4 regions of the Brevibacillus humidisoli genome follow, and region 3 is predicted to be linked to each of the others. Evidence: riboswitches for the same ligand, from Rfam matches in the RefSeq annotation. Region 3 holds a riboswitch; each other region holds the start of a gene.

Region 1 (5,755 bases), 810 kb from region 3:
CCGGTCACTACCGGATCATCGACGAGGAACGCTATCTCCACTACTACAGCTTGGATCCAGCGGAGGCGGAGAAGAGATTGGCCGAATTGACCGGAGGTTTACGAAGCGAAAGGGAGCGGGAGGGGAGTGTCGATGAGTAAACATAGCATCATGCTGCAAAAAGCAGAGGGGGAGTGTCGATGAGCAAACGGAAGGTGATTCTGCAGGAAGCAGAGCAGTGGAAACGGGAAGGAATTATTAGCGATGAGCAGTACGAGCAAATCGCCGTGCGCTACCCTGCCCGAGACCGGGCGGGTACGCTGTCGATTATGGGGGGTATTCTGCTAGGGCTGGGCGTGTTGACGTTTATTGCGTCCAATTGGGATGGGATGACTCATCTAACTCGATTGCTGCTCATCCTGCTTTCTTTGGTTGCCGTCTACCTCTTGGGTGATTTCTTGCATCGGAGAGGCAGTGAGAGGCTGGGGACGGCCTTTATCGTGATCGGAGTCGGCATCTACGGTGCGGGATTTTTTCTGATTGGTCAAATGTACCATCTCTCGGGCCATCCGCTCACTCCGTTTTATCTCTGGTTTATCGGGGCGATTACCTTGGCTTGGCACTACCGCTCGCAAACCCTATCCTTGATTTCGCTGTTGATCCTGACGGCAGCTTCGTTCTACGGACTGACGACAGACAGCAGGGAAGGGATCTCTGGGCTCATCTTATACGTGTTGTACGGGGGTGGACTGTTCCCGCTGCTGTGGAAGCTGCGCTCGGTCTGGCTGAGCTCGGCAACTTCCGTCATCTTGTTGGGTACGGCAGTGCTCGACGTGGCCGAATATGGAAATGGATTGCTGGTGCAATTGCCGATCCTTGTCTATCTGTTTGCAGCCGTCCTGATTCCAGAGCGGATGGCGCCTTTTCCATCGTTGTTTCGAGTTGTTGGGTATATCGGGATGACACTGTTTGCGGTCATAGTCATCTTCGGAAGCGGATCTTTACTGCAGATCAACCTGGCAGACACAGTGGGAAGTACAGTCATCCTGTTGGCTGTCCTCGGTTATCTCTTCCTATCGATGAGGCAGCGGACGCTTGATCGAGCGGCCGATATGCTGCCCCACCTGCCGCTGCCAATCTACTATCTCTTGTTTGGCTCTTCTGCAGGATCGACCGATCCGGAGCCAATGCTGGGACTGGATGTGGCGATGATCCTCGCCTTGTATGGCTTGTCCATCGCGATGGTCCTCGGCGGTGAAAAAAGACATGACGTACAGCGAATCAACGCGGGAGCAGTGATGTTTGGCGTGACCAGCTTTGTGGCATACGTGAACTTCGCGTGGGACTTTATGGACAAATCGCTCTTCTTTCTCATCGGCGGCGCGTTTTTGTTGGCCCTTAGCTTCGCTCTGGAACGTCAGCGCAGGAGATGGGTGAAGCAGGCGAGGAGGGATCCGCGATGAGCAAACGGTTCGTATTGTTGGTGCTGCTGCAGGTGCTGATGCTGCTCAGCGTTGTCGGCAAATACTATTGGATCTCGACGAGTGGCCACCCAGTCACGCTCAAGACTGCCCCGGTCGATCCGCGTGATTTGTTCTACGGTGATTACGTCCGGCTCGGATTCGAGATCAGCCGGATCGACTTGCAGTCGGTACAGCATGATCTAGAAGAGCCCCTGTATGACACAGATGTTTACGTCGTACTGGAGCAAAAGGGGAATGTGTGGCATGAAGCGGTAGGCGTATACCGGCATAAACCGCAGCTGGCGCCTGGTCAGATCATGCTGTCCGGCCGAGTTCCTTACTACGATGGTTATATGGGGGAGGAACTGCGGATCGTATATGGGTTTGAACGGTATTACGTACCGGAGAATACCGGCAGAGAGATCGAACAAAGCGTGGAGCAAGGCTGGTATGTCGACCTGCGTGTGTCCGGGAGCGGCGAAGCGGTCATCACCCGACTCCACCGCTAAAAAAAAACATATTGCCTTTTTAGCACGGATAGGATACGGTAATGATATCCAAAAAATCATATACTGCTACTGGGGGAGCCCACCTGAGCTTGGGCTGAGATGTCGGACGCGATGAAGTCCGCGGACCCTTTGGACCTGATCTGGGTAATACCAGCGTAGGAAAGTAGATTTGCCTTGCATCGTAGACAGTGTTGCTCCGTCTTCTTTTGTGAGCTGCCGGTCGGGTCCTGTGACAAAAGGGCCCGGCTTTTTTGTGTACAGCGAGGAAAAAGCGTCCGGTCGGTAGCAAAAAGGAGGCTCATGTATGACAAACAAAGCAGAATCGCAGCAACCACAGGTATCAGGGCTTGCACCTCTTCCTGGCAGCCGCAAGGTGTATGTAACCGGATCAAGGGAAGATATCCGCGTCCCCTTTCGGGAGATCGCTCAGGAGGCAACCATCGATCGCTTTGGCGCCAGCGAGAATCTGCCTGTTCGTGTCTATGACACCAGTGGTCCCTATACCGATCCAATGCAGGCTACAGATATTCAACAAGGGCTGCCTTCCCTGCGGCATCGTTGGATTCTGGAACGTGGGGATGTGGAGAACTACCCTGGACGGCAGAGAAAACCAGAGGATAACGGATATGCTGTAAGCGATGCATCGGTCGCGTCCTTGCCGGTTTCCGAAAGCAGGCAGCCGCTGCGAGCGAGATCGGGCCGTATCGTCACCCAGCTTCATTACGCACGGCAGGGGATCATCACACCTGAGATGGAGTTCGTTGCAATCCGTGAAAACGTGTCGCCGGAGTTCGTCAGAGAGGAAGTGGCCATGGGACGTGCGATCATCCCATGCAACATCAATCACCCGGAGAGCGAACCGATGATCATCGGACGCCATTTCCTAGTCAAGGTGAACGCCAACATCGGCAATTCCGCTGTTACTTCCTCGATTGAGGAGGAAGTGGAGAAGCTGACCTGGGCGATTCGCTGGGGAGCTGATACAGTGATGGACCTGTCCACCGGCAAAAACATCCACACAACCCGAGAGTGGATCCTCCGCAATTCACCCGTGCCGATCGGTACGGTACCGATCTATCAGGCCCTGGAGAAGGTGAATGGAAAAGCGGAGGAGCTAACCTGGGAGGTGTACCGCGACACCCTGATTGAGCAGGCAGAACAGGGGGTCGATTACGTCACCATTCACGCTGGTGTACTGCTTCGCTACATCCCGCTTACGGTGGAGCGGGTGACCGGCATCGTCTCTAGAGGTGGATCGATCATGGCCGCCTGGTGTCTGGCGCATCATCGAGAAAACTTTTTGTATACCCACTTTGAAGAGATTTGTGAAATCTTGAGCGCGTACGATGTCTCCATCTCGCTCGGTGACGGACTGCGTCCCGGCTCGATCGCCGATGCCAATGATGCAGCCCAGTTTGCAGAGTTGGAGACGCTCGGGGAGTTGACGAAGATCGCCTGGAAGCACGATGTCCAGGTAATGATTGAAGGCCCGGGGCATGTGCCGATGCACAAACTGCAAGAAAACATGGATCGCCAGATGGAGATTTGTCAGGAAGCGCCGTTTTATACGCTAGGTCCATTGACGACCGATATCGCACCTGGCTACGATCACATCACGTCTGCGATCGGTGCGGCAATCATCGGCTGGATGGGGACTGCCATGCTTTGCTACGTCACTCCGAAAGAGCACCTCGGCCTGCCTGACAAAGAGGATGTTCGCGAAGGAGTGATTGCCTACAAAATAGCCGCCCATGCCGCAGACTTGGCCAAAGGACACCCTGGAGCGCAGCAGCGTGACGATGCTCTCTCCAAAGCACGGTTTGAATTCCGCTGGCGCGATCAGTTTCATCTCTCCCTCGATCCGGACCGGGCTATGCAGTATCACGACCAAACGCTGCCCGCAGAAGGGGCCAAAACGGCTCATTTCTGCTCGATGTGCGGGCCTAAGTTCTGCAGCATGCGGATCACCCATGACATACGCGAGCGTGCGGCATTACAAGATCCGGCTGCCGAGGCAGCGGAAGTGGAAGCGGGCATGGCCGAGAAGGCAGAAGAGTTCCGCCGCTTGGGCAGCCGACTGTATCGATAAGACAGGTAGCGGGATTGTTATAAGGGCAGTACTCGTTTCTAGCATTGGAAAGGTGGAAAAAAGCGTGGAGCATGGCAAAGAATGATGATCCACGCTTTTTTTCCACAGTACAAATCATTGACTTTCAAGTAAGTACCAACCGATTGGCTCTAGAGGAGACAGTTTTCTTTTATTTGCAAACACTTTGTTTATCCGATAGACAAACTAAGTAGGTGGTGATATGATGGATGTAGTATATCGAGCGGAGCATACATACAGCCAAATCGGGAGGACAACACCACACGCACCTTTTCAGCGTGTTTATGAAAGCGCTTACGGTAGTGAGCGTTGGGACGTGCAATATGTAGACAGCAAGCAGAAAATCGCCTGCTGACAATCGGACATACGAACAATCGGGATGGAACGCAGCGATGATTCCATCCTTTCTTTATCTGATAACGCAGCAAAACCTCCCTGCGAGAAAGGATGAACGGAACGTGAGGGCTGGATTATGGCAATTCAATACGTTGCGCAATCAGATCTTGGTTGTTTTCTTGTTTGCGATGGGGATTGTGTTGTTTCTGGTGGGGATCATGACTTACAACCTCGTGTCCACCCTGTTGAAAAATAACGCTGAAAAGCAAATGCAGCAGACCGCCGTACAGGCGAATGGCAGATTGGAAACGCTTTATCAACAGATTGACACATTGTCCAATCAAGTGGCAACGAATTCCTCTGTACAGCAGGTATTGCTAGAGGAGGCAAACGGTCGTCCATCTGATTTTTACAAACGGCAATCGCTCATGCAGATCGTCCATACATTTCAAGCGTATTCAGATGGCATCCACTCCTTTGAACTCTACCTGCCAGATTACCAGAGATTGCTCCCGTTGGGTGAAGCCCATCTGTCCAAACGAGTGGAGCACAAATGGGTGAAGCAGGCGGACCTGGCAAAAGGGAGAATGGTCTGGGTTGGGACGGATCCCATAAATCCGGGATACTTTCTGGCTATCCGGAGAGTTAGCTTGATGGACCGTTGGTTTTCAAACGGCGGGTATTTACTCATTCGCATCAATCCTGATTATTTCGACTTTGCGGAAACGTCACAAGCAACCGAAGAAAATGAGTATATGGTGCTCGTAGACGATCATTTCATCCCCATTGCTTCCAACTATGATGGGGATATCCGACAAATCTTAACCGACAATCAGCAGGTAGCAACCATAAATGGCAAGCAATTCATTGTAGTGAAACAGAAATCAGCTGTTACTGGCTGGACTTTGGCCATATTGACCCCGATTCGCGCCCTTACGGAAGGTATTACCATCCTGCAAACGGCCATCACTCTCTCAGGTGTAGCAGGTTTCTTCATCTTCCTCGCATTCTCGTATCTGCTCTCGACGATGATTACGCGGCCAATTCTCCATTTGACCAGGACGATGCGGCAGGCAAGACAGGGTGAGCTAAAACCCCAACTAGGCATCTTTTCCACCGTTGAGATCAACGAATTGAACCATACCTACAACCAACTTGTAAAGAACACCAACCACTTGATCCAGGTCGTTTATCAAAAAGAACTGCTTCGCAGCCGCAGTGAGTTAAAAGCCTTGCAAGCACAAATCAATCCCCATTTCCTTTTTAACACACTAGATGCGCTCTACTGGTCGCTGGAGGAAAAGAAAGAGACAGAGCTTGCTGAACATGTGATTGCGATGTCGGAGCTGTTCCGTTACACG
Region 2 (5,755 bases), 1.3 Mb from region 3:
AACTGCTGGATGAATACGAAAAGAAAGGCATTTCCAAGTACAGCTAGATCTTCTCCCCAAATGTCAGGGAATGTTTGGCACCTTTTTCCCATATAGCTAGTAGGAAGGGAGGAGGGAAAACGATGGGCGCAGTCATCCTGCTGGTAAGTGTCGTTTTGGTGGCGGTCGGTACGTGGAAGTGGGTCGGTTTGGCAAAGCAAAAACAACCGCATACGGCATGGCGCAAATACCTGTGGGGAGGAATGACGCTGATCGGAATTGTGCTCTTTTTCCTACTGAAGATTATCGGTTCTGCTGCCTGAGCGATTGGACGAGATTCGTCCCGCGCGTCTCGTACCAGTTCGTGGTAAGATGGGGAAAAGCGTTACGATTCAGGGAGGGGAACTATGAAGCACGCAATCCGTTTTGCTGATTCCTATGCACGCTCAGCCGTTCAACCGCATGAATGGGAGTATCTCGCTCCGACTGTAGCACAGGCTCACCGGATGCTGCATGATCGGACAGGCCCTGGTGGTGACTATGTGGGATGGGTTGATCTGCCGTCCCGTTACGACCGTGACGAGTTTGACCGAATCAAACAGGCTGCGTCCACGATTCAAACTGATTCCGATGTGCTGCTGGTGATTGGGATTGGCGGTTCCTACTTAGGGGCAAAAGCAGTGATCGATCTCCTCGGTCATTCCTTTTACAATCTTCTGCCCAAGGAAAAGCGTTCTACGCCGGAGATCTATTTTCTGGGCAATACGATCAGTCCTACCTACGTATCTCATCTGATGGAGCTGTTGGATAGTAAGGATCTGTCAGTCAATGTGATCTCCAAGTCAGGCACAACGACAGAACCGGCATTGGCTTTCCGTCTGATCCGCCAGGTAATGGAGCAGAAGTACGGTCGTGAAGGGGCGCGGAAGCGGATCTATGCGACGACTGACCAGTCGCGTGGCGCACTGAAAAGGCTGGCTGACGAGGAGGGCTACACTTCCTTTGTGATACCGGACGATGTGGGGGGACGGTACTCGGTGCTGACGGCGGTCGGCCTTTTGCCGATTGCGGTGAGTGGCGCCGACATCGACAGCTTGATGCAGGGGGCACAGGCGGCTTACGAGGAGTACCTCACTCCCGACTTGGCGGCCAATCCCTGCTATCGGTACGCCGCCATCCGCAATGCGCTCTACCGGAAGGGAAAAACGATCGAGCTGCTGGTTAGTTACGAACCACAGTTCCGCTTTTTCGCGGAGTGGTGGAAGCAGTTGTTTGGAGAGTCGGAAGGAAAAGACGGCAAAGGGATTTTTCCTGCTTCTGCCGAGTTTTCGGCCGATCTGCACTCACTGGGACAGTATATTCAGGATGGCCGGCGAGACTTGTTTGAGACGGTGATTAACGTCCTTAAACCGACGAGGGAGATCATCATCAACAACGAGGAGGCCGATCTGGACGGATTAAATTTCCTCGCTGGAAAAGGAATGGACTTCGTCAACAAAAAGGCTTTGGAGGGGACGCTGCTCGCTCACACTGATGGCGGAGTGCCCAATCTGTTGATCGAGATTCCGGAGATATCCGCGTACTCGGTCGGCAGCCTTATTTATTTCTTCGAGAAGGCCTGCGGCATTAGCGGCTATCTGCTGGGGGTTAATCCATTTGATCAGCCTGGAGTGGAGGCGTACAAGCAAAACATGTTCGCACTGCTTGGCAAACCTGGGTTTGAACAACAGCGGGGCGTACTGGAAGCCAGGTTGTATGGAGGGAAGTAAGCGTATGTATCTGACGGTGAAGGAGACTGCAGCTTATCTCGATCTGCCCGAATCGTTCATTCTGGAGAAAATCATCGAGGGGCGCATCCGCGCGGTCCACAATGGTGAGGAGTACTTGATTAATACGGAACAGTTCCGGCACCACTTGGAGCAGTTGGACAAACTGCGGGAGTTTGAGCAGGTAGAAGCGTTTGAGCCGATTCCGGAGAGTGACGATGTCAAGGACGAAGATTAGCTTGATGATTCTTCACTTGCCGCCTCCCTGCTCGGGGGGCTATACTGATACATGAAACAGAATGAAAACAAATAACGGCACAACGACTAGGGGAGTCCGTGAAGCGGGCTGAGAGGACAGCGTGTATCTGTCGACCCTTTGGACCTGATCCAGATCATACTGGCGAAGGGAAGCGACGTTGGACCTTGTGGTTTTCATCGTGCTTATTCGATGAACGGGCCCGTCTTTCCTTTCCAGGAGAGGCGGGCTTTTTGCGTGCGATGGGATGAGAGCGAGTGGATCGAGTGGATCGAAAGCATCGACGGATAGGTCAAAAGGGGAAATCAAGAGAAATGACAGGGGAGAAGAAGCATGGGGAGTGCGATGACGAGCGATTGCCTGGTAGTCGGAGGCGGCATCATTGGATTAAGTTTGGCGTACGAGTTGGCAGGTCGCGGGCTTACTGTGACCATCGTGGAACAGGGTGATTGGGGAGGCCAGGCATCCGCAGCGGCAGCAGGTATTCTCGGGCCGCTGCAGGAATTTGATCAGCCGGGGCCGCTGCTGGAGCTGGGACTTGCTTCATTGGCGCTCTATCCGCAATGGGTGGATCAACTGCGGGAGCTGACTGGTATCGATGCCCAGCTGGGATTGGAAGGGATTATGCGAGTGGCGATGAATGAGCAAGAGCTGGACCAGTTTCGAGAGAGGTATAACTGGCAGAAAGCGGAGGGATGTCGTGTAGAGTGGCTGGATCAGCAGCAACTGCGGCAATGGGAGCCAATGATTGCTTCAGACGCGCGGGGGGCGATCTTTTCCCCGGACGAAGGTCATGTAAGCAACCAACTGCTGCTGCAGGCGCTGGCGGCGGCCTGTCGGAAGCGCGGCGTGCGGATGCTGGCAGGGACGGTGGCGATAGCCCCGGTGATCAGTGGCGGGCGTGTGCTGGGTATGGAGACAACGACCGGAGTTTGTCACGCTGCCGAGACGATCATCGCCGCTGGCGCCTGGGCCAGTGTGATTGGCCAGTGGTTGGGATTGCAACTGCCGATTCGTCCGGTGCGCGGCCAGGTGGCTGCCGTCTCATCCGAGAGTGTTCAACTGCGGAGAGTCATCTTTGGCGCCAGCGGATATCTTGTTCCCAAAAAAGACGGCAGGATCATCATCGGTGCGACGGAAGATGAAGCGGGTTTCCGGCGAGGAGTTACACTGGCGGGACTGGCCAAAGTGCTCAATGGGGTGCTACCGTATGTACCAAACCTGCAGCAGGCGGACTTTCTGACTGCCTGGTCGGGGCTTCGTCCCGCTACCGCGGACGGACTTCCCTTGTTAGGGCCGCTTCCCGGATGGGAGGGGATCGCAGTGGCAAGCGGCCATTTCCGCAATGGTATTCTGCTGTCACCGGTAACCGCGAAATGGATGGCCGATTACGTGACCGGAGGGGAACGGCATCCGCTTCGTCCGTTTCTGCCGGAGCGTTTTTCCGCATAAACAACCGATCAAAGGGTTGGTTTACGTCCTGGTCTACAGGAAGTTTTACCCATCCAAAGTGAGAGCAGGTTTATTCCAGAAGTGCATTCCAGAACGAGGCGTCCTCAAAACCTAATCGCCATACGCCGTAACCTGCCAACTGACTCGACTTGGCAAGCTGCTGCTTGGCGTCGATGCTCCGTTCGTCTTCATACCATACGATGTGGCTGCCGTCGCCTGTTGTATAGGTTAGATAAGGGGACTGCGAGCCTTCATCCCAGTTTGACTGTGCCCCAGTCCGCTTAATCAGGTCTGGCAGCGCCGTGTATGTAACCGCTCGGTCCCTGGTGGGGCTCCACTCATAGCCGTAGCTGGGGATTCCGAGCAGGATTTTTTCAGCGGGGATCTGACTGGCGGTATAGCCAACCACCTGGTCTACCCATGGATAGGCGGCCACTGGTCCCGCTTCGCTCCACGGTCCGTGTTGGTCGTAGGTCATCACCTGGACGTAGTCGCTGTACCGGCCAATACCGGCATAGTCAAAGCCGTACGTCCAGGAGTGGCTGGGCAGATCGGCTGTTTTTGCGGGCACGGAGACGATCAACTGCTTTTTCTGCTGGTGAAGGCGCTCGGCCAGCTGTTTCACAAATTGCGTATAGGCGTCACGATCGCTTGCGGGCACGTTTTCGAAATCGAGGTTTACCCCTGCAAACCGGTGTTTTTTGACTGTCTCAAGCAGCGCTCCGATCAATCGGGATTGTGCCTCCGGATTGGTCAGGATGGCGTGCGCGATTCTTTTGTCAAACAGCTTTTCACCGTGGTTGGTCAGACAGAGATAGGCGTTGATCTGATGGCTGTGAGCCAACTCCAGGGCGGCCGCAGGGACCCGGCCGTTCAGACTTCCTTCGGCTGTCGCGTTAAACATGGCAACCGAGATATCGCTGATGTAGGAAGAATACGAAGAGAGGGACGAGTACGATCGTTGATCGTTTTCCGAATACTCTACATAGTAGGCGAGCACCTTGGGGACGTATGACTCCTCCGCTATGCTGACTGCTTCATCAGCAGAGGCAGAGGCAGCAGTGGCGGTTTGGCTGGCATGGGTCGCCTGCGGCAAAACCTGTGTCTGGTTGACGGGCACCTCTTGCTGAGTAACAGAGACAGGTGGTGTCACAAGCTGGGTTTGCAATAAAAGCAGGGAGGATAACAATCCCAAGATAGAAGGCATGGCGGACTCTCCTTGTCGGCAGGTTGCATTGGTTCCATTCCCGCTTAGGGGCCCGTTCCAAACTGGGGAAAAAGTCCGATCTTTCTCACAAGAATTATAAGCATTCCCCTTGACGCAAACTAACGATGACCATGTAAAAAGGCGGGATGCAGATGGAACAGCTGAACAGTACGATAACCGGGAAACAGGGTTCATTCGGACAGATCCGCGACAACCTGGAGCCGGAGGGCTTTACTTTGGCCAATTGGGACTATGATCGTGGATTCTTTGATCGTCAATTGGACGATCGGGCGATGGTTTTCCTCCGGCTGCCGATTGAAGTGCGACACGGCCATTTGGATGAAGGAGACGCACAGATCGAGTTCGGAACACCGTTTGTGCTAAAACATGTCTACCAGACAGGGGTGGAGGAAAACGTCGGTTATCAGTCGAGCAAAGTAGCTGCGCCATTGATGAACCAGTTTCAGGAACCGATCGAAAAGGATGCTCCACTCGATGAAGAATGGGTGCAAAAGGCTGAGATGGTACTGCACCGGATTGAGCAAAAACTGGAGCAGACGTGATCCAGGACACGTGACACAGGGCGCCGTTGCAGCGTCCTTTTTTTTCGTCACTGTGGTGGACAAGCCCCAGCAATCGCGGTGAGTACTGTGGTGTGCTATAGTAGGGGTAGCCCTAAGCCCTAGTCAGGGCGGGCGATAGAGGAAGGCAGAGAGGAACGGTTTTGATGAAGATCGCAATGGTTCTGCGCAACGATGACTTCACCCGAGAGGTGGAACAGCAAATCAAAGAAAAACTGCGGGCCAGCAGGCATACGTATCAGATCATTGATCATCCGGGGGAGCAGCCAGATCTGGTTCTCTCGATCGGTGGTGACGGCACCCTTTTGGAAGCGGTGCATCAGTATGGACTGGACGCCACCTACGTCGGTATCCATACGGGCCACCTCGGTTTCTACGCAGACTGGCGGCCTGAGGAATTGAACGACTTTGTACAGGCATTGGATGAGGGAAACCCGCAGATCGTGGAGTACCCGACGGTTCAATGTGACATTCACATGAGTGATGGGAGCATGCACAGCAAATGGGCTCTTAA
Region 3 (5,755 bases):
CCATCGCTTCTTTGTAATAACTCTCCCGCACGATCGCCCCGGCAAGCGCATGAAAACCAGTTTCGCCGTACGTCCAGAGCGCCTTGACCCCTGGCATTACCACGGGAAAAAGCGGGGAGAGCAGACGCTGCAGATACTCACCGATAAAGTAGTCCTCCTGGCGCGGTTTGCCGACGACTGTCGCCGGGTAGATGGCATCTTTGCGGTGCCACATCTGCTTTACTTCAAACACCGGAAAGTCATGCTCCAGGGAGTAGTAACCGAAGTGGTCGCCGAATGGCCCTTCTGGGCGCCGTACATGAGGCGGCACGATCCCGCCAAAGATGAACTCTGCCTCTGCGACTAGCGAGTGGGGATGGTTGGGTACATCGACCATCGGCAGCTTTTCCCCCATCAACAGGGAAGCAAAAATCAGTTCCGGCACCATTTCCGGCAGCGGGGCAATCGCCGAGACAATCAATGCGGGCGGTCCACCAATCGTCAGGGTAACCGGCAGCGGCTGATTCCGCTGCTCCGCCTCGTAGTGATGAAATCCGCCGCCTTTGTGAATCTGCCAGTGCATACCCGTTGTGCGCTTGTCATAGATCTGGATCCGGTACATGCCCAGGTTGTGTTCTTTTGTTTCCGGATGCTCCGTGTAGACGAGCGGGAGAGTGACAAATGGCCCCCCGTCCAGATGCCAACTGGTCAGGGCAGGGAGCTGCTCGAGATCTACATCCGTAGTAGCGATTTGCAGGACTGGTGCTCGGTTGGCGCTTACTTTTCGTGTTCCTGTTTTCAGCACACCGAGCAGCGGGTCCCGAAGCTGCCATAGGGCACCGATGCGTGGCGGCAGCAGCTTGTCCAAACTGTGAACCAGCTGCTCAATAATCAGTTCCGGCTTTGGCCCAAAGGCCATGTCTACCCGGCGAGGGGTGCCGAACATATTGGTCACAACGGGATACGATTTGCCTTTCACATTGGTAAAAAGCAGGGCGGGTCCCTGTTCGTCAATCACACGGCGGTGGATCTCGGCTAACTCTAGATAGGGATCAACCGGGGCGGATACTTCCACCAGTTCTCCTTCGCGTCTCAGTTGGTCCAGGAAAGAGCGTAAGTTCATATGCATCAACGTGTCACCTCATCACGATCTGTTCTTCCTTACTCTACACTAAGCCAGTCTCTCGTACCAGTCTTTGCAGGACAGAATAAGAGAAAGGTAACCTGATCCGTTGTAACTTCGTCCTTTTACATAGGAGCTGTTATAAAAATTGTTGAAAGGATGATTGAGTGGTTACGATACCCTTTGCTCTCATTTGTTCCGTTGTCCTTGTTTTGTTCGTGTTGGACAGAAGGCGAAGACAGCGAAAAACCGGCAGATCGTTTCGCTTAATAAGAGAAATCGGGATGAGTCTATTCCTTTTTTATTTGCTGGCTGTCATTTATCTGGTGTTCGAGCCATTTCATTTTGTGCTGCCTGGATCTCATGCCAGTTCGGTCAGTTTGCTGCCGTTTGACGAGATAACGGCACAGATCAGACGCAACTTTCATCTGGCACTGTTTTATCTTGGGGGCAATGTGCTGCTGTTTGTGCCATTCGGTTTTTTGATACCGCTGCTTTTGCCGGACAGACGGACTTTCCTGCGTGTAACGGCAGATGGCTTTCTCTGTTCACTAGGGATCGAACTGTCTCAGTACCTGTTTACGTTTAGCAGGAGTGCAGATGTAGATGATGTGATCTTCAACACCATAGGAACCGCCATGGGATACGTCTTTTATCGGTTGTTGGCAACGTGGGGAAGGAAGCGCAGGTCTGTTCGGAAGCTGCTGGCGCGGGTGGCTGGGTAAGCGGAGTAAGAAAAAAAACCGGCGTTGCCAAACCGGTTTTGGAACGGTGGTTATGATAGCATGCAAGATCCGTTGCTTGCGCTAAGGCAGCAGTATGCGGCTCTGCTTATCTGGCCAACATGTCACGCAGTTTGCGGTCAACCTCAGGCCACTCCGTGTCAATGACACTAAAGTATACCGTATCTCTCACGTATCCGTCGGGCAGAATGATGTGCTTGCGCAGAACACCTTCCCGGACACCACCGATCCGAGCGATGGCCCGCTGCGAGTTCAGATTGCGGGCATCAGTCTTCAGCGACACCCGGACACAGCCTAATTCTTCAAAACAATGCCGCAGCAGCAGCCACTTGCATTCGGTATTGATCGAGGTTTTCCAATAAGCGGGAGTAAGCCAGGTCCAGCCGATCTCAAGGCCTCTATCCTTGTGAGCGATATTGCCAAAGCGTGTGCTGCCGATGGCTTTACCCGATTGCAAATCGATTATCGCAAACGGCAATTCCGTTCCTTTTTCCACTGCCGCAAGTGCGGCGGATAGGTATCGGTCCAGATCGCTCCGTGACTCTATGCGGGTTGACATGTAAGTCCAGATCCGCTCATCCAAAGCGGCCTCCAACAAATCATCAGCATGATGCAGACCAAGTGGTTCCAATCGGACATGACTCCCTATCAGCGTGACGGGTTGGATGGTTAACATGATGATCTCCTCATTTCTTTACCAAGGTTATTATCAGGGTCGGATCAACGAAGTTGACTCTATCTAATAATGAACGGAGTATCAAGTCAAGGGTAAATGTAGAGGATTCGTGAACAAGCATCCCTCGGGGAGGATTTGGGGCGGAGCACTCAGAAGTAGATAACGAAACGTCAACACACCAAATGAGAAAGCATCCGCCTGTAAATGCGGCTGCGAATACGCTCTAATGTGGAGGGACATGGATGGGAAAAACAATCGTTGTCATTCTGGGCGATTTGCTAGCCTTTCTGCTATTTGCCTACATCGGCAAAGCTTCACACGCTCATCAGATCACCCTGCTCGGCATCGTGGAGACAGCCGCACCCTTCTTTCTATCCTGGCTGTTTGTCGGCTGGCTGTTGAAGGTGTTTCAGCCGGCAGCCTACCAATCGGTAGCGATCGCAGCTAAAAAAACGCTGATGGTCTGGCTGTTTGCCGGTATTGCCGGATTGGCTCTGCGTTCGATTCTGCTGCTGCATATCCCCGATTGGCCGTTTATGGTGATCACCATGGTTACCATTGCCATCTTCCTGTTGGTTTGGCGCACAGTCTTTGCCTGGGCGGTGCATCGTTCACGGTAATCGATCCCTTGCGGCGGGTTACCTTTTTCCTTGTCACATGCTGTGACCTCGATCTGCTGCATACTCCTTGCAAGCCCCGGCAACGCTACAAAAAAACAGGAGGTGAACGGAGTGTCCAGCAAAAAAACAACAGCAAGGATTTGGGGAAACATCGCGGGAAAACCCTCGACAAGAACGATCAAAACCGGAACATCCGCAATGGCAACGGGGAGCATTTTGGCAAATAAGAAACAAATAGAACCGCGTTGACAACCGTTCCGACGACATGAGGCATTCCGCTTTTTGCGCAATCGTGCTATACTGGCGGGGACACATCCGGAAATGGAGGAGCTGCCGTTGTCACAACACCCACAGCAGCCAAAGCAGATTGTGATGTCAACACAAGCCTTTCTGATCCTTTGTCGACTGTTCGATTCGTGCTACGACCAGTGGAAGGAAAACGAGGATTTGGAGTGGCTGGTTGAATCGATTGCCGGATCGCTTCTGCCCGTTGTCAGCGGCCTGCAGGAACTAAAGGCACCTCCGGCACGAGTCTCCATCCAGTTGACGATGCCGCAGATGTACTTCCTGCAGAAACACGTGGACGCCATCTACCGACAGATGCAGCAGAATACAGATCAACCCGCGGGTTCCAGAGAGTTGCTGGAAGAATGTCTACGCGTCTTGACTCCCGTGGAGGTATAGCGCAAGTATTTACATCCCGGCGGCTGCATGGTAATGTAGTAAGCGAAAAGAAAATTTCATAGATCTACCAAACGGGAGCCGAGCAAGGTCGGCTGAGAGTGTAACACCGGCGTTACTAACCGTGGAACCTGACCTGGGTCATGCCAGCGGAGGAAGAGGTACGATTGCGACTGCTTAGGAGTTGAAGCGGCAGATCAGACTGTTTGCCTATTCTGATCTCGTGTCAACTTGCGCTGTCAACGTGCAACCATCCGATTGGCGGATGGTTTTTTGCTGTTGCAAGCACCATCCGCAATGGATGGCAATGCCGGATGGGCGGAGTGCTAGTTGCTGTTTTAGGGAGAAAGCCTCTTTTGACGAATCGGCCTGTGTGCCAGGTTCGCAAACGAGGCTTTTTTGATTTCTCGGTGAGGGGGGAGCGATGGAACGATCACTTCATTTGATAACCAGCGGGCAGCAAACACTGGAGGAAACACTGCGGGTGGCAGAGGCAGCCGCCAGAGGAGGAGTTGACTACTTGCACATACGGGAAAAACACCGTACGGCGCGTGAACTTCTGGAATGGGTAGAGCAGCTCAGTCGGGTATTTCGACGGGAGCAGTTGATCGTCAACGACCGGATAGACGTTGCCATGGCGTCATCCTGCGGGGGGGCGCATCTCGCCTATCATAGTCTGCCGCCTCAGTTGGCCCGACCGCTTCTTCCCGCCGATTGTCTGCTCGGCCAATCGGTTCATTCGCTGTCTGAGGCAGAACAGGCGGAGCGGGGGGGTGTATCGTACGTCCTGTATGGACACGTGTATGAAAGTGGATCAAAGCCTGGCCTGGCACCTCGTGGTACGGAGGAGCTTCGGCAGATCGCCGCGAGACTGCAGATTCCGCTGATTGCGATTGGCGGGATTACACCAAAACATGTACCTGAGTTGCTGGCGGCTGGGTGTGGCGGGATAGCCGTACTATCCGGAATCACCACGGCTGACGATCCGGAAGCGGCGGCCCGTACATACCGCCAGGCGTTGGACAGTCCGCTCACATGAGCACGAGCGGAGGAAGCCGGAGACGCTAGAGGGAGGAGGAGAGTCGATGCACATCAGGCTAAATGGTGAAATCGTCCAACTGGAGAAGATCACCACCGTCAGTGGTCTGCTTGCTCATTACAGCCTAGAGCAGAAGATCCTGGTTGTGGAACGGAACGGTCAAATCGTGGATCGCTCCGCCTATGAACAGACGCCGATTAAGGACGGCGATAATATCGAAATCGTACATTTCGTCGGAGGGGGATGACAGTATGTTAAAAATCGGACCGTATTCATTTCGTTCCCGGCTGCTGTTGGGGACGGGGAAGTTTTCCGATTTGGAGACTCAGAGCAAGGCAGTTGATGCGTCAGAAGCGGAGATTCTTACCTTCGCCGTACGTCGGCTGAATCTGAACAACGCAGATCAGCCTAACTTTTTGGAACAATTGGACTTGAAGAAATATGCGCTGCTGCCCAATACAGCCGGGGCCTACACGGTGGAAGAAGCGGTGCGGATTGCCCGTCTGTCCAAAGCATCCGGTCTTTGCGACATGATCAAGGTAGAGGTCTTGGGCGATTCCCGTACTCTGCTGCCGGACCCGTTCGGCACACTGGAAGCGTCGCGTATTTTGGTGGAAGAAGGTTTTGTCGTTTTAACCTACACAAATGATGATCCCATTCTGGCCAAACGTCTGCAGGAAGTAGGAGTGCACGCTGTAATGCCTGGCGCCTCCCCGATTGGCTCTGGGCAAGGCATCATCAATGAAAACAACCTACGCTTCATCATTGAGGAAGCGAAAGTTCCCGTGATCATCGACGCTGGTATTGGTTCGCCTGCCGATGCAGCTAAAGCGATGGAGTTAGGTGCCGATGGCGTGCTGCTAAATACGGCAGTAGCGTTGGCAGACGATCCGG
Region 4 (5,755 bases), 2.3 Mb from region 3:
TAGCCGGCATCTCGCTCTTGATCGTCACGATCTGGCTCAAACGATTGGGCCGCAACTACCTGCCGACGCTGCTGCCGATGTTGTTCATCCTGTTCGTTACGATCTGGGCGATGGCTCAGCAGGTGTTTACCCAGTGGATGGGCCAGGAAGGCAAAATGCTGCTGTTCTTCCTCGGTGCCGTCATCCTCGTCTTCGCCGCCTGGATCGTCCTCGAGGCCGTCCGAGTATTTGCCACTGGAAAAGATTATTCCAAGGACATTCCGGGCTGATCCAGATACGGGAAGGAGCCGCCCATGCGGCTCCTTATCTTTTGGGAGATGGTAGCGATGGAAAAGGTGCATGTGCTGTTTGTACGGGAAGCGGAACAGCAGATGTCCAACAGCGGCTGCTGCGGCCGTCTCTCCGGTGATCTAATCAACCTCTCGGAAGTGACTGGTGAGCGATTGTTCCGCGAACGCCGCCAGATCATGGAGGAGATGGGCCTCCTCTACCGCCGACTGGATGAACAATTCGGGGAGCAAGTGGAGTTGGATGTCATCGATCCACGCAACATCATTCTGTTCGTGGTTGTTTTGTGGCGGCAGTGGCGCAGAAAAAAAGTGCCGCTGTCGCAGATGCTGATGCACTTCAGCCGTGGATTTCATACAAAAGCGATCTTTGTCAACGGCGAACTAGTCGCTGCCGGGGAGATCCCCCGGTATGATCTGATTGCTGACAAAGTTTTGCAAATGCTAACCAGGCAGCGAGAGAGGAAGTGAAGCGATGGAGATCAGAGAACGTTGGAAGACGCTGATGCAGGGTTACGAAGAGCTCTTTTACGTCCGCTACCGCAGAGAGATCAGACGGGAAATCCGCAACGAAGAAGATCTGTTCCTCTTGCTCTGCTTTTCCGAAATGCTCGGATTGCCCAACCCGGTCTCGTACTATACGCTGGAGCTGTATCCAGCCATCTACGAACGTTTCCACGAATGGCATACGCGGATGGGTATGGAGCGCTCACCGCTTGATGACATTCGCTGCTGTTGAATGAGGACAGCGCAACGGGGCAGCGAATCAAGCATCCGTATCCGCCTGCGTCGCTCAGATCAGCACGGTATGCCGGAAAGGGGAATTGGCCGTGAAACACTACCTGCAGAGAAAAGTTGTGTTCTTCGGCGGCAAGGGCGGGGTGGGCAAGACGACCACCTCTTCTGCTTTTGCCCTGCGTGCCGCCGATCATGGAAAAAAAACCTTGCTTGTCTCCACGGACCCCGCCCACAATCTGCGCGACATCTTTGAGCGGCAGGTCGGACAGGAGCCGACGCAGCTGAGAGAGAATCTATGGGCGCTGGAAATCGATCCACACCACGAATCACACCGCTACATCGCATCGGTCAAGGAGAACCTGCGAAAAGTGGTCAGCGTGCAGATGATGAATGAAATCGAGCGGCAGATCGATATCGCCCATGTCTCCCCCGGTGCTGACGAATCGGCTCTGTTTGACCGGATCGTCGAGATCATCCAATGGATTGAGACCGATTTTGACTTGATCGTCTTCGACACCGCCCCGACAGGACATACGCTCAGGTTGTTGTCGCTGCCGGAGTTGATGGGTGCCTGGGTGGACAGTATGCTGTCGCGCCGCCAGAAGGTGATGAGCATGCGGGAGACTTGGCTGGAGGAAGCGGCTCCTGCCGAAGACCCGATCTATGAGATTCTGACCGCCCGCAAGCTGAAGTTCGCTCGCGCTCGAGAAGTGATCCTCAATGCCAAGCTGACCGCCTTTTCGTTCGTACTCACCCCGGAGCGGCTGCCGATTGCCGAGACGACACGGGCATTGCCTGTTTTGCAAAAGTATCAGGTACCCGTCGATACCCTGGTTGTCAACCGGGTGATTCCCGACGAGGCGGACGGCGAGTTTATCCGACGTCGGCGCGAGCAGGAGAGGAAGTACCTGACCGAGATCGAACAGCAATTCAGCCGTTACCGGATCGTCAGGATTCCCATGCTGGAGCAGGATGTGGCCGGATTGGAGGCGCTTGATACCATCGCTGGCCACTTGTTTTGACTTCGCACTCATACAATTTACAAATGCCGCAACCATTGGTATAGTGTCAGTAGACCAACCACATACTCGTTTCGGGGAGCTGGGTGAGCCTGGCTGAGAGGGTACCCGACAGGTACCGACCCGTCAAACCTGATCTGGGTAATGCCAGCGGAGGGAATGAAGCTTACCATTGTAACAACCCAGGTTGTTATTGTGCGAATCCACAGGCTGCCCGCTAATGGCAGCTTTTTTCATTGCTCTTTGGTGGCGCAGCAGCTAGATTGCCGTGTAGGCAAAAGAAAGGAGATCACGCAGATGCCAATCGTGAATGTAGGTTTTCAAGTTCTTCCCAAGGTGGCCGATGGCAGCAGCTATGCGGTCGTCGACAAGGCGATCGAGGTCGTGCAGCGATCTGGTGTGAAATACGAAGTGGGCGCCATGGAGACCGTGATGGAAGGAGAGCTTGACCAACTGCTGGAGATCGTCAAACGGGCCCAGGAAGCCTGCATCGCCGCAGGTGCTTCCGAAGTGATGACCCACATGAAGATCCATTACCGGCCCGAAGGAGTCAGCATGGATGAAAAGCTGGAAAAATACCGGTAAGCGAAGCCTCATAGACGATACCCCGCTTACCCGTTGGGTGTCCATCTTCTTGCCTGGCGGTGTGATGCTGGTACTGTTGATCCTCTGGGAATGGCTGGTGGCCATCACCCGGATTGAAAAGTGGATTCTTCCCAAGCCGTCGCACATCGTACAGTCGCTCTGGGAGTCGCGAGCACTGATCGCTCAGCACAGCGTACAGACCATCTACGAAGCCCTGCTGGGATTGGCCATAGCGATCGTGATCGGAGTCGCGATTGCCGCGATCATCGACAGCTCAGAGTGGCTGCGCAAAGCGTTCTACCCGCTGCTGATCATCTCCCAGACGGTCCCGATTATCGCTGTGGCACCGCTCTTTTTTATCTGGTTCGGCTATGGCATCCTGCCCAAGGTGGTCGTCGTCACTCTAGTCTGCTTTTTTCCAGTGGCGATTAATGTGGCAGACGGGCTGCGGCTCGTCGATCGCGACACCCTGCGGCTGATGGCGTCGATGGGCGCAGGCCGCTGGCAAATCTTCCACATGGTGAAGCTGCCGGCGACACTGCCATTTTTCTTTTCCGGGATGCGTATCGCCGGTACCTACAGTGTGATGGGGGCCGTGATCGGCGAGTGGCTGGGAGCGAGCAAAGGACTGGGCATCTTGATGACCCGCTCGTCACAGTCGTTCCTGACTGACCGGGTGTTTGCGACGATCGTGGTGATCACCCTGCTCAGCCTGGCTATCTTTGCTCTGATCGAGGGAGCCGCCCGCTTGTTGATGCCTTGGCATTATCGGCAGAAGCCTTCACCCTAGCGCCGACCGAAACGAAGCGAAGCAAGGAAAGATCAGAAGGAACCATCTGAATGATGCAACGATTGCATGCAAACGACGAAAGGATAGGAGACAAAAAGATGAACAAGAATGGAAAAGATTTGTTTGCACCGCTGCTGGCACTGGGACTCTCGTTAGCGCTGGTGGTGACCGGCTGTGGCGGCGCGGAGCAATCCGCACCGAAACAAGAGACGACACCAAACCAAGGGGGGACTCCGTCCACAGAAGCTCCAGCAGAACCGCAAAAAGTGACAGTCATGCTGGACTGGCTGCCCAACACCAACCATACCGGTCTCTACGTAGCCAAAGAAAACGGCTATTACGAGGAGCAGGGGCTGGATGTGGAAATCGTACAGCCGGGCGAAGGCAGCACAGCCGACCAACTGGTAGCCGCCGGAAAAGCAGATTTTGGCATCAGTTACCAAGAAGCAGTCACCCAGGCACGGGCAACTGATATCCCGCTCGTTTCCATCGCAGCGGTGATCCAGCACAACACCTCTGCCTTTGCCTCACTGAAGGAGGCTAACATCAGCTCGCCCAAAGATTTCGAAGGAAAACGCTACGGCGGCTGGGGCTCGCCAGTCGAGGAAGCCGTACTGCAAGCGGTGATGGAAAAAGCAGGCGCCGACTTTACCAAAGTAGAAAACGTCACGCTTGGAGTCGCCGACTTCTTTTCTACCATCGGGCGAGATGCCGACTTTGAATGGATTTACTACGGCTGGGACGGTGTCGAAGCGAAGCGAAGCGGCATGGAACTCAATCTGTTGATGCTCAAAGACCTGGACCCTGCGCTCGACTACTACACACCGGTGATCGTCACCAACGAACATCATATCGCCGAGCAACAAGAACTGGTCAAAAAGTTCGTCGCCGCTACTGCCAAAGGGTATCAGTTTGCTATCGAACAGCCGGACCAAGCAGCGGACATGCTGCTCAAAAACGCCCCGGAATTGAATGCGGACTTGGTCAAAGCAAGCCAGGAGTGGCTGAGTGGCAAGTACCAGGACGATGCTGACCAATGGGGCATCCAAAAGCAAGAAGTGTGGGAACGCTATGCCAAATGGATGTTTGAGCGCGACCTGATCCCAAAGATGATCGAAGCGGACAAGGCCTTTACCAACGAGTTTTTGCCTGAGCCGTCCAACTAATAACCAGTGAACCAGAAGAACGATAAAACATCACCCGCATAAAGGAGGGAGCTGCGGATGACCGATGAAAAACTAGCGATACGAGGAATAAGCAAAACGTTCCCTGGCAAAGGGGTTTCTCGTGTCCGAGCACTGCAAGATATCTCCCTGTCGGTCCGACAGGGGGAGTTCGTCAGCCTGATCGGCCCGAGCGGATCAGGGAAAAGCAGCCTGCTGGACATCATCGCCGGTCTCTCGCTTCCCGACGCTGGTGATGTACTGATCGATGGCCGCTCCAAGGCCGGAGAACGCGGCCACGTCAGTTATATGCCGCAGCGGGATGTGCTGTTTCCATGGCGAACCATTCTAGACAATGTGATCGTCCCGCTGCAGATTCAAGGAGTGGAAAAAAAGCAGGCACGAGAAGAAGCGACCCGCCTGCTGCCCGTGTTTGGATTGGAGCAGTTCGCTGCCAGCTACCCGCACATGCTGTCCGGCGGGATGCGGCAGCGCGCCGCTTTTTTGCGTACTTACCTGTGCAAAAAAGAATTGATACTGCTGGATGAGCCGTTCGGCAGTCTGGATGCACTCACCCGGATGCAGATGCAGCAGTGGCTGCTCGGCATCTGGCAGCAGTTCCGCCATTCCGTGTTGCTGGTCACGCATGATGTGGATGAAGCGATCCTCCTCTCCGACCGGATCTATCTCTTATCCGCACGTCCCGGAGAGATCGTCGCCGAAGTGGACGTACCTCTGCCACGGCCGCGGGAGCCGGTGATCACGACCGATCCCGCCTTTTTATCCATCAAATCGAGACTGCTCCAACTGCTGCAGGAAGCAGTCTTTTCCAACGTGGTGGATTCGTAACATGCATTCTTTTCTTTCCTTGGCAGCAACGATTGGTCGCGAAATCACAACCACCGTGGTTTTGACGACTACAAGTTCTTACGAATACAAAAGGAGGAGAAATCTCCGATGATGACACACCGTTATCTCCTCTTTTCCGGAGGCAATCTCGGGGACTGGGCGCTTGACGAAGTGCAGGAGGGTGATGTGCTGGTCGGCGTTGACCGCGGGGCGCTCTTTTTGCTGCAGCACGGTATCGTTCCAGCCTATGCCGTCGGAGATTTCGATTCCGTAAACGAGGCAGAACGAAGCCAGATCGAGCAGCAGGTAGCGAGCGTTGCGTCC

The links. A riboswitch is a leader RNA that binds a small molecule or an ion and turns the genes downstream of it on or off. The one in region 3 is predicted to bind thiamine pyrophosphate.
Region 1: linked by a shared signal. The riboswitch ahead of thiC (phosphomethylpyrimidine synthase ThiC) and the one ahead of thiE (thiamine phosphate synthase) in region 3 are both predicted to bind thiamine pyrophosphate.
Region 2: linked by a shared signal. The riboswitch ahead of thiO (glycine oxidase ThiO) and the one ahead of thiE (thiamine phosphate synthase) in region 3 are both predicted to bind thiamine pyrophosphate.
Region 4: linked by a shared signal. The riboswitch ahead of LOK74_RS19775 (thiamine-binding protein) and the one ahead of thiE (thiamine phosphate synthase) in region 3 are both predicted to bind thiamine pyrophosphate.

Annotation. Positions count from the first base shown of each region.
Region 1 covers NZ_CP087263.1:2,298,390-2,304,144, reverse strand. The annotation lists gene LOK74_RS11435 (helix-turn-helix transcriptional regulator) at 1-140, shown strand, start outside; gene LOK74_RS11430 (DUF2157 domain-containing protein) at 180-1,442, shown strand; gene LOK74_RS11425 (GDYXXLXY domain-containing protein) at 1,439-1,951, shown strand; TPP riboswitch at 2,013-2,130, shown strand; gene thiC (phosphomethylpyrimidine synthase ThiC) at 2,256-4,040, shown strand; gene LOK74_RS11415 (sensor histidine kinase) at 4,517-5,755, shown strand, end outside.
Region 2 covers NZ_CP087263.1:222,557-228,311, forward strand. The annotation lists gene LOK74_RS01120 (DUF3886 domain-containing protein) at 1-47, shown strand, start outside; gene LOK74_RS01125 (hypothetical protein) at 123-302, shown strand; gene LOK74_RS01130 (glucose-6-phosphate isomerase) at 387-1,748, shown strand; gene LOK74_RS01135 (excisionase family DNA-binding protein) at 1,753-1,983, shown strand; TPP riboswitch at 2,062-2,171, shown strand; gene thiO (glycine oxidase ThiO) at 2,335-3,453, shown strand; gene LOK74_RS01145 (glycosyl hydrolase family 18 protein) at 3,524-4,660, opposite strand; gene LOK74_RS01150 (YugN family protein) at 4,813-5,223, shown strand; gene LOK74_RS01155 (NAD kinase) at 5,388-5,755, shown strand, end outside.
Region 3 covers NZ_CP087263.1:1,492,009-1,497,763, forward strand. The annotation lists gene LOK74_RS07420 (UbiD family decarboxylase) at 1-1,108, opposite strand, end outside; gene LOK74_RS07425 (VanZ family protein) at 1,387-1,827, shown strand; gene LOK74_RS07430 (GNAT family N-acetyltransferase) at 1,934-2,521, opposite strand; gene LOK74_RS07435 (DUF3054 domain-containing protein) at 2,764-3,141, shown strand; gene LOK74_RS07440 (hypothetical protein) at 3,478-3,825, shown strand; TPP riboswitch at 3,887-3,997, shown strand; gene thiE (thiamine phosphate synthase) at 4,247-4,861, shown strand; gene thiS (sulfur carrier protein ThiS) at 4,908-5,108, shown strand; gene LOK74_RS07455 (thiazole synthase) at 5,113-5,755, shown strand, end outside.
Region 4 covers NZ_CP087263.1:4,054,405-4,060,159, forward strand. The annotation lists gene LOK74_RS19755 (carbon starvation CstA family protein) at 1-269, shown strand, start outside; gene LOK74_RS19760 (hypothetical protein) at 327-758, shown strand; gene LOK74_RS19765 (cory-CC-star protein) at 793-1,026, shown strand; gene LOK74_RS19770 (ArsA family ATPase) at 1,118-2,047, shown strand; TPP riboswitch at 2,110-2,221, shown strand; gene LOK74_RS19775 (thiamine-binding protein) at 2,342-2,629, shown strand; gene LOK74_RS19780 (ABC transporter permease) at 2,694-3,419, shown strand; gene LOK74_RS19785 (ABC transporter substrate-binding protein) at 3,518-4,585, shown strand; gene LOK74_RS19790 (ABC transporter ATP-binding protein) at 4,643-5,431, shown strand; gene LOK74_RS19795 (thiamine diphosphokinase) at 5,540-5,755, shown strand, end outside.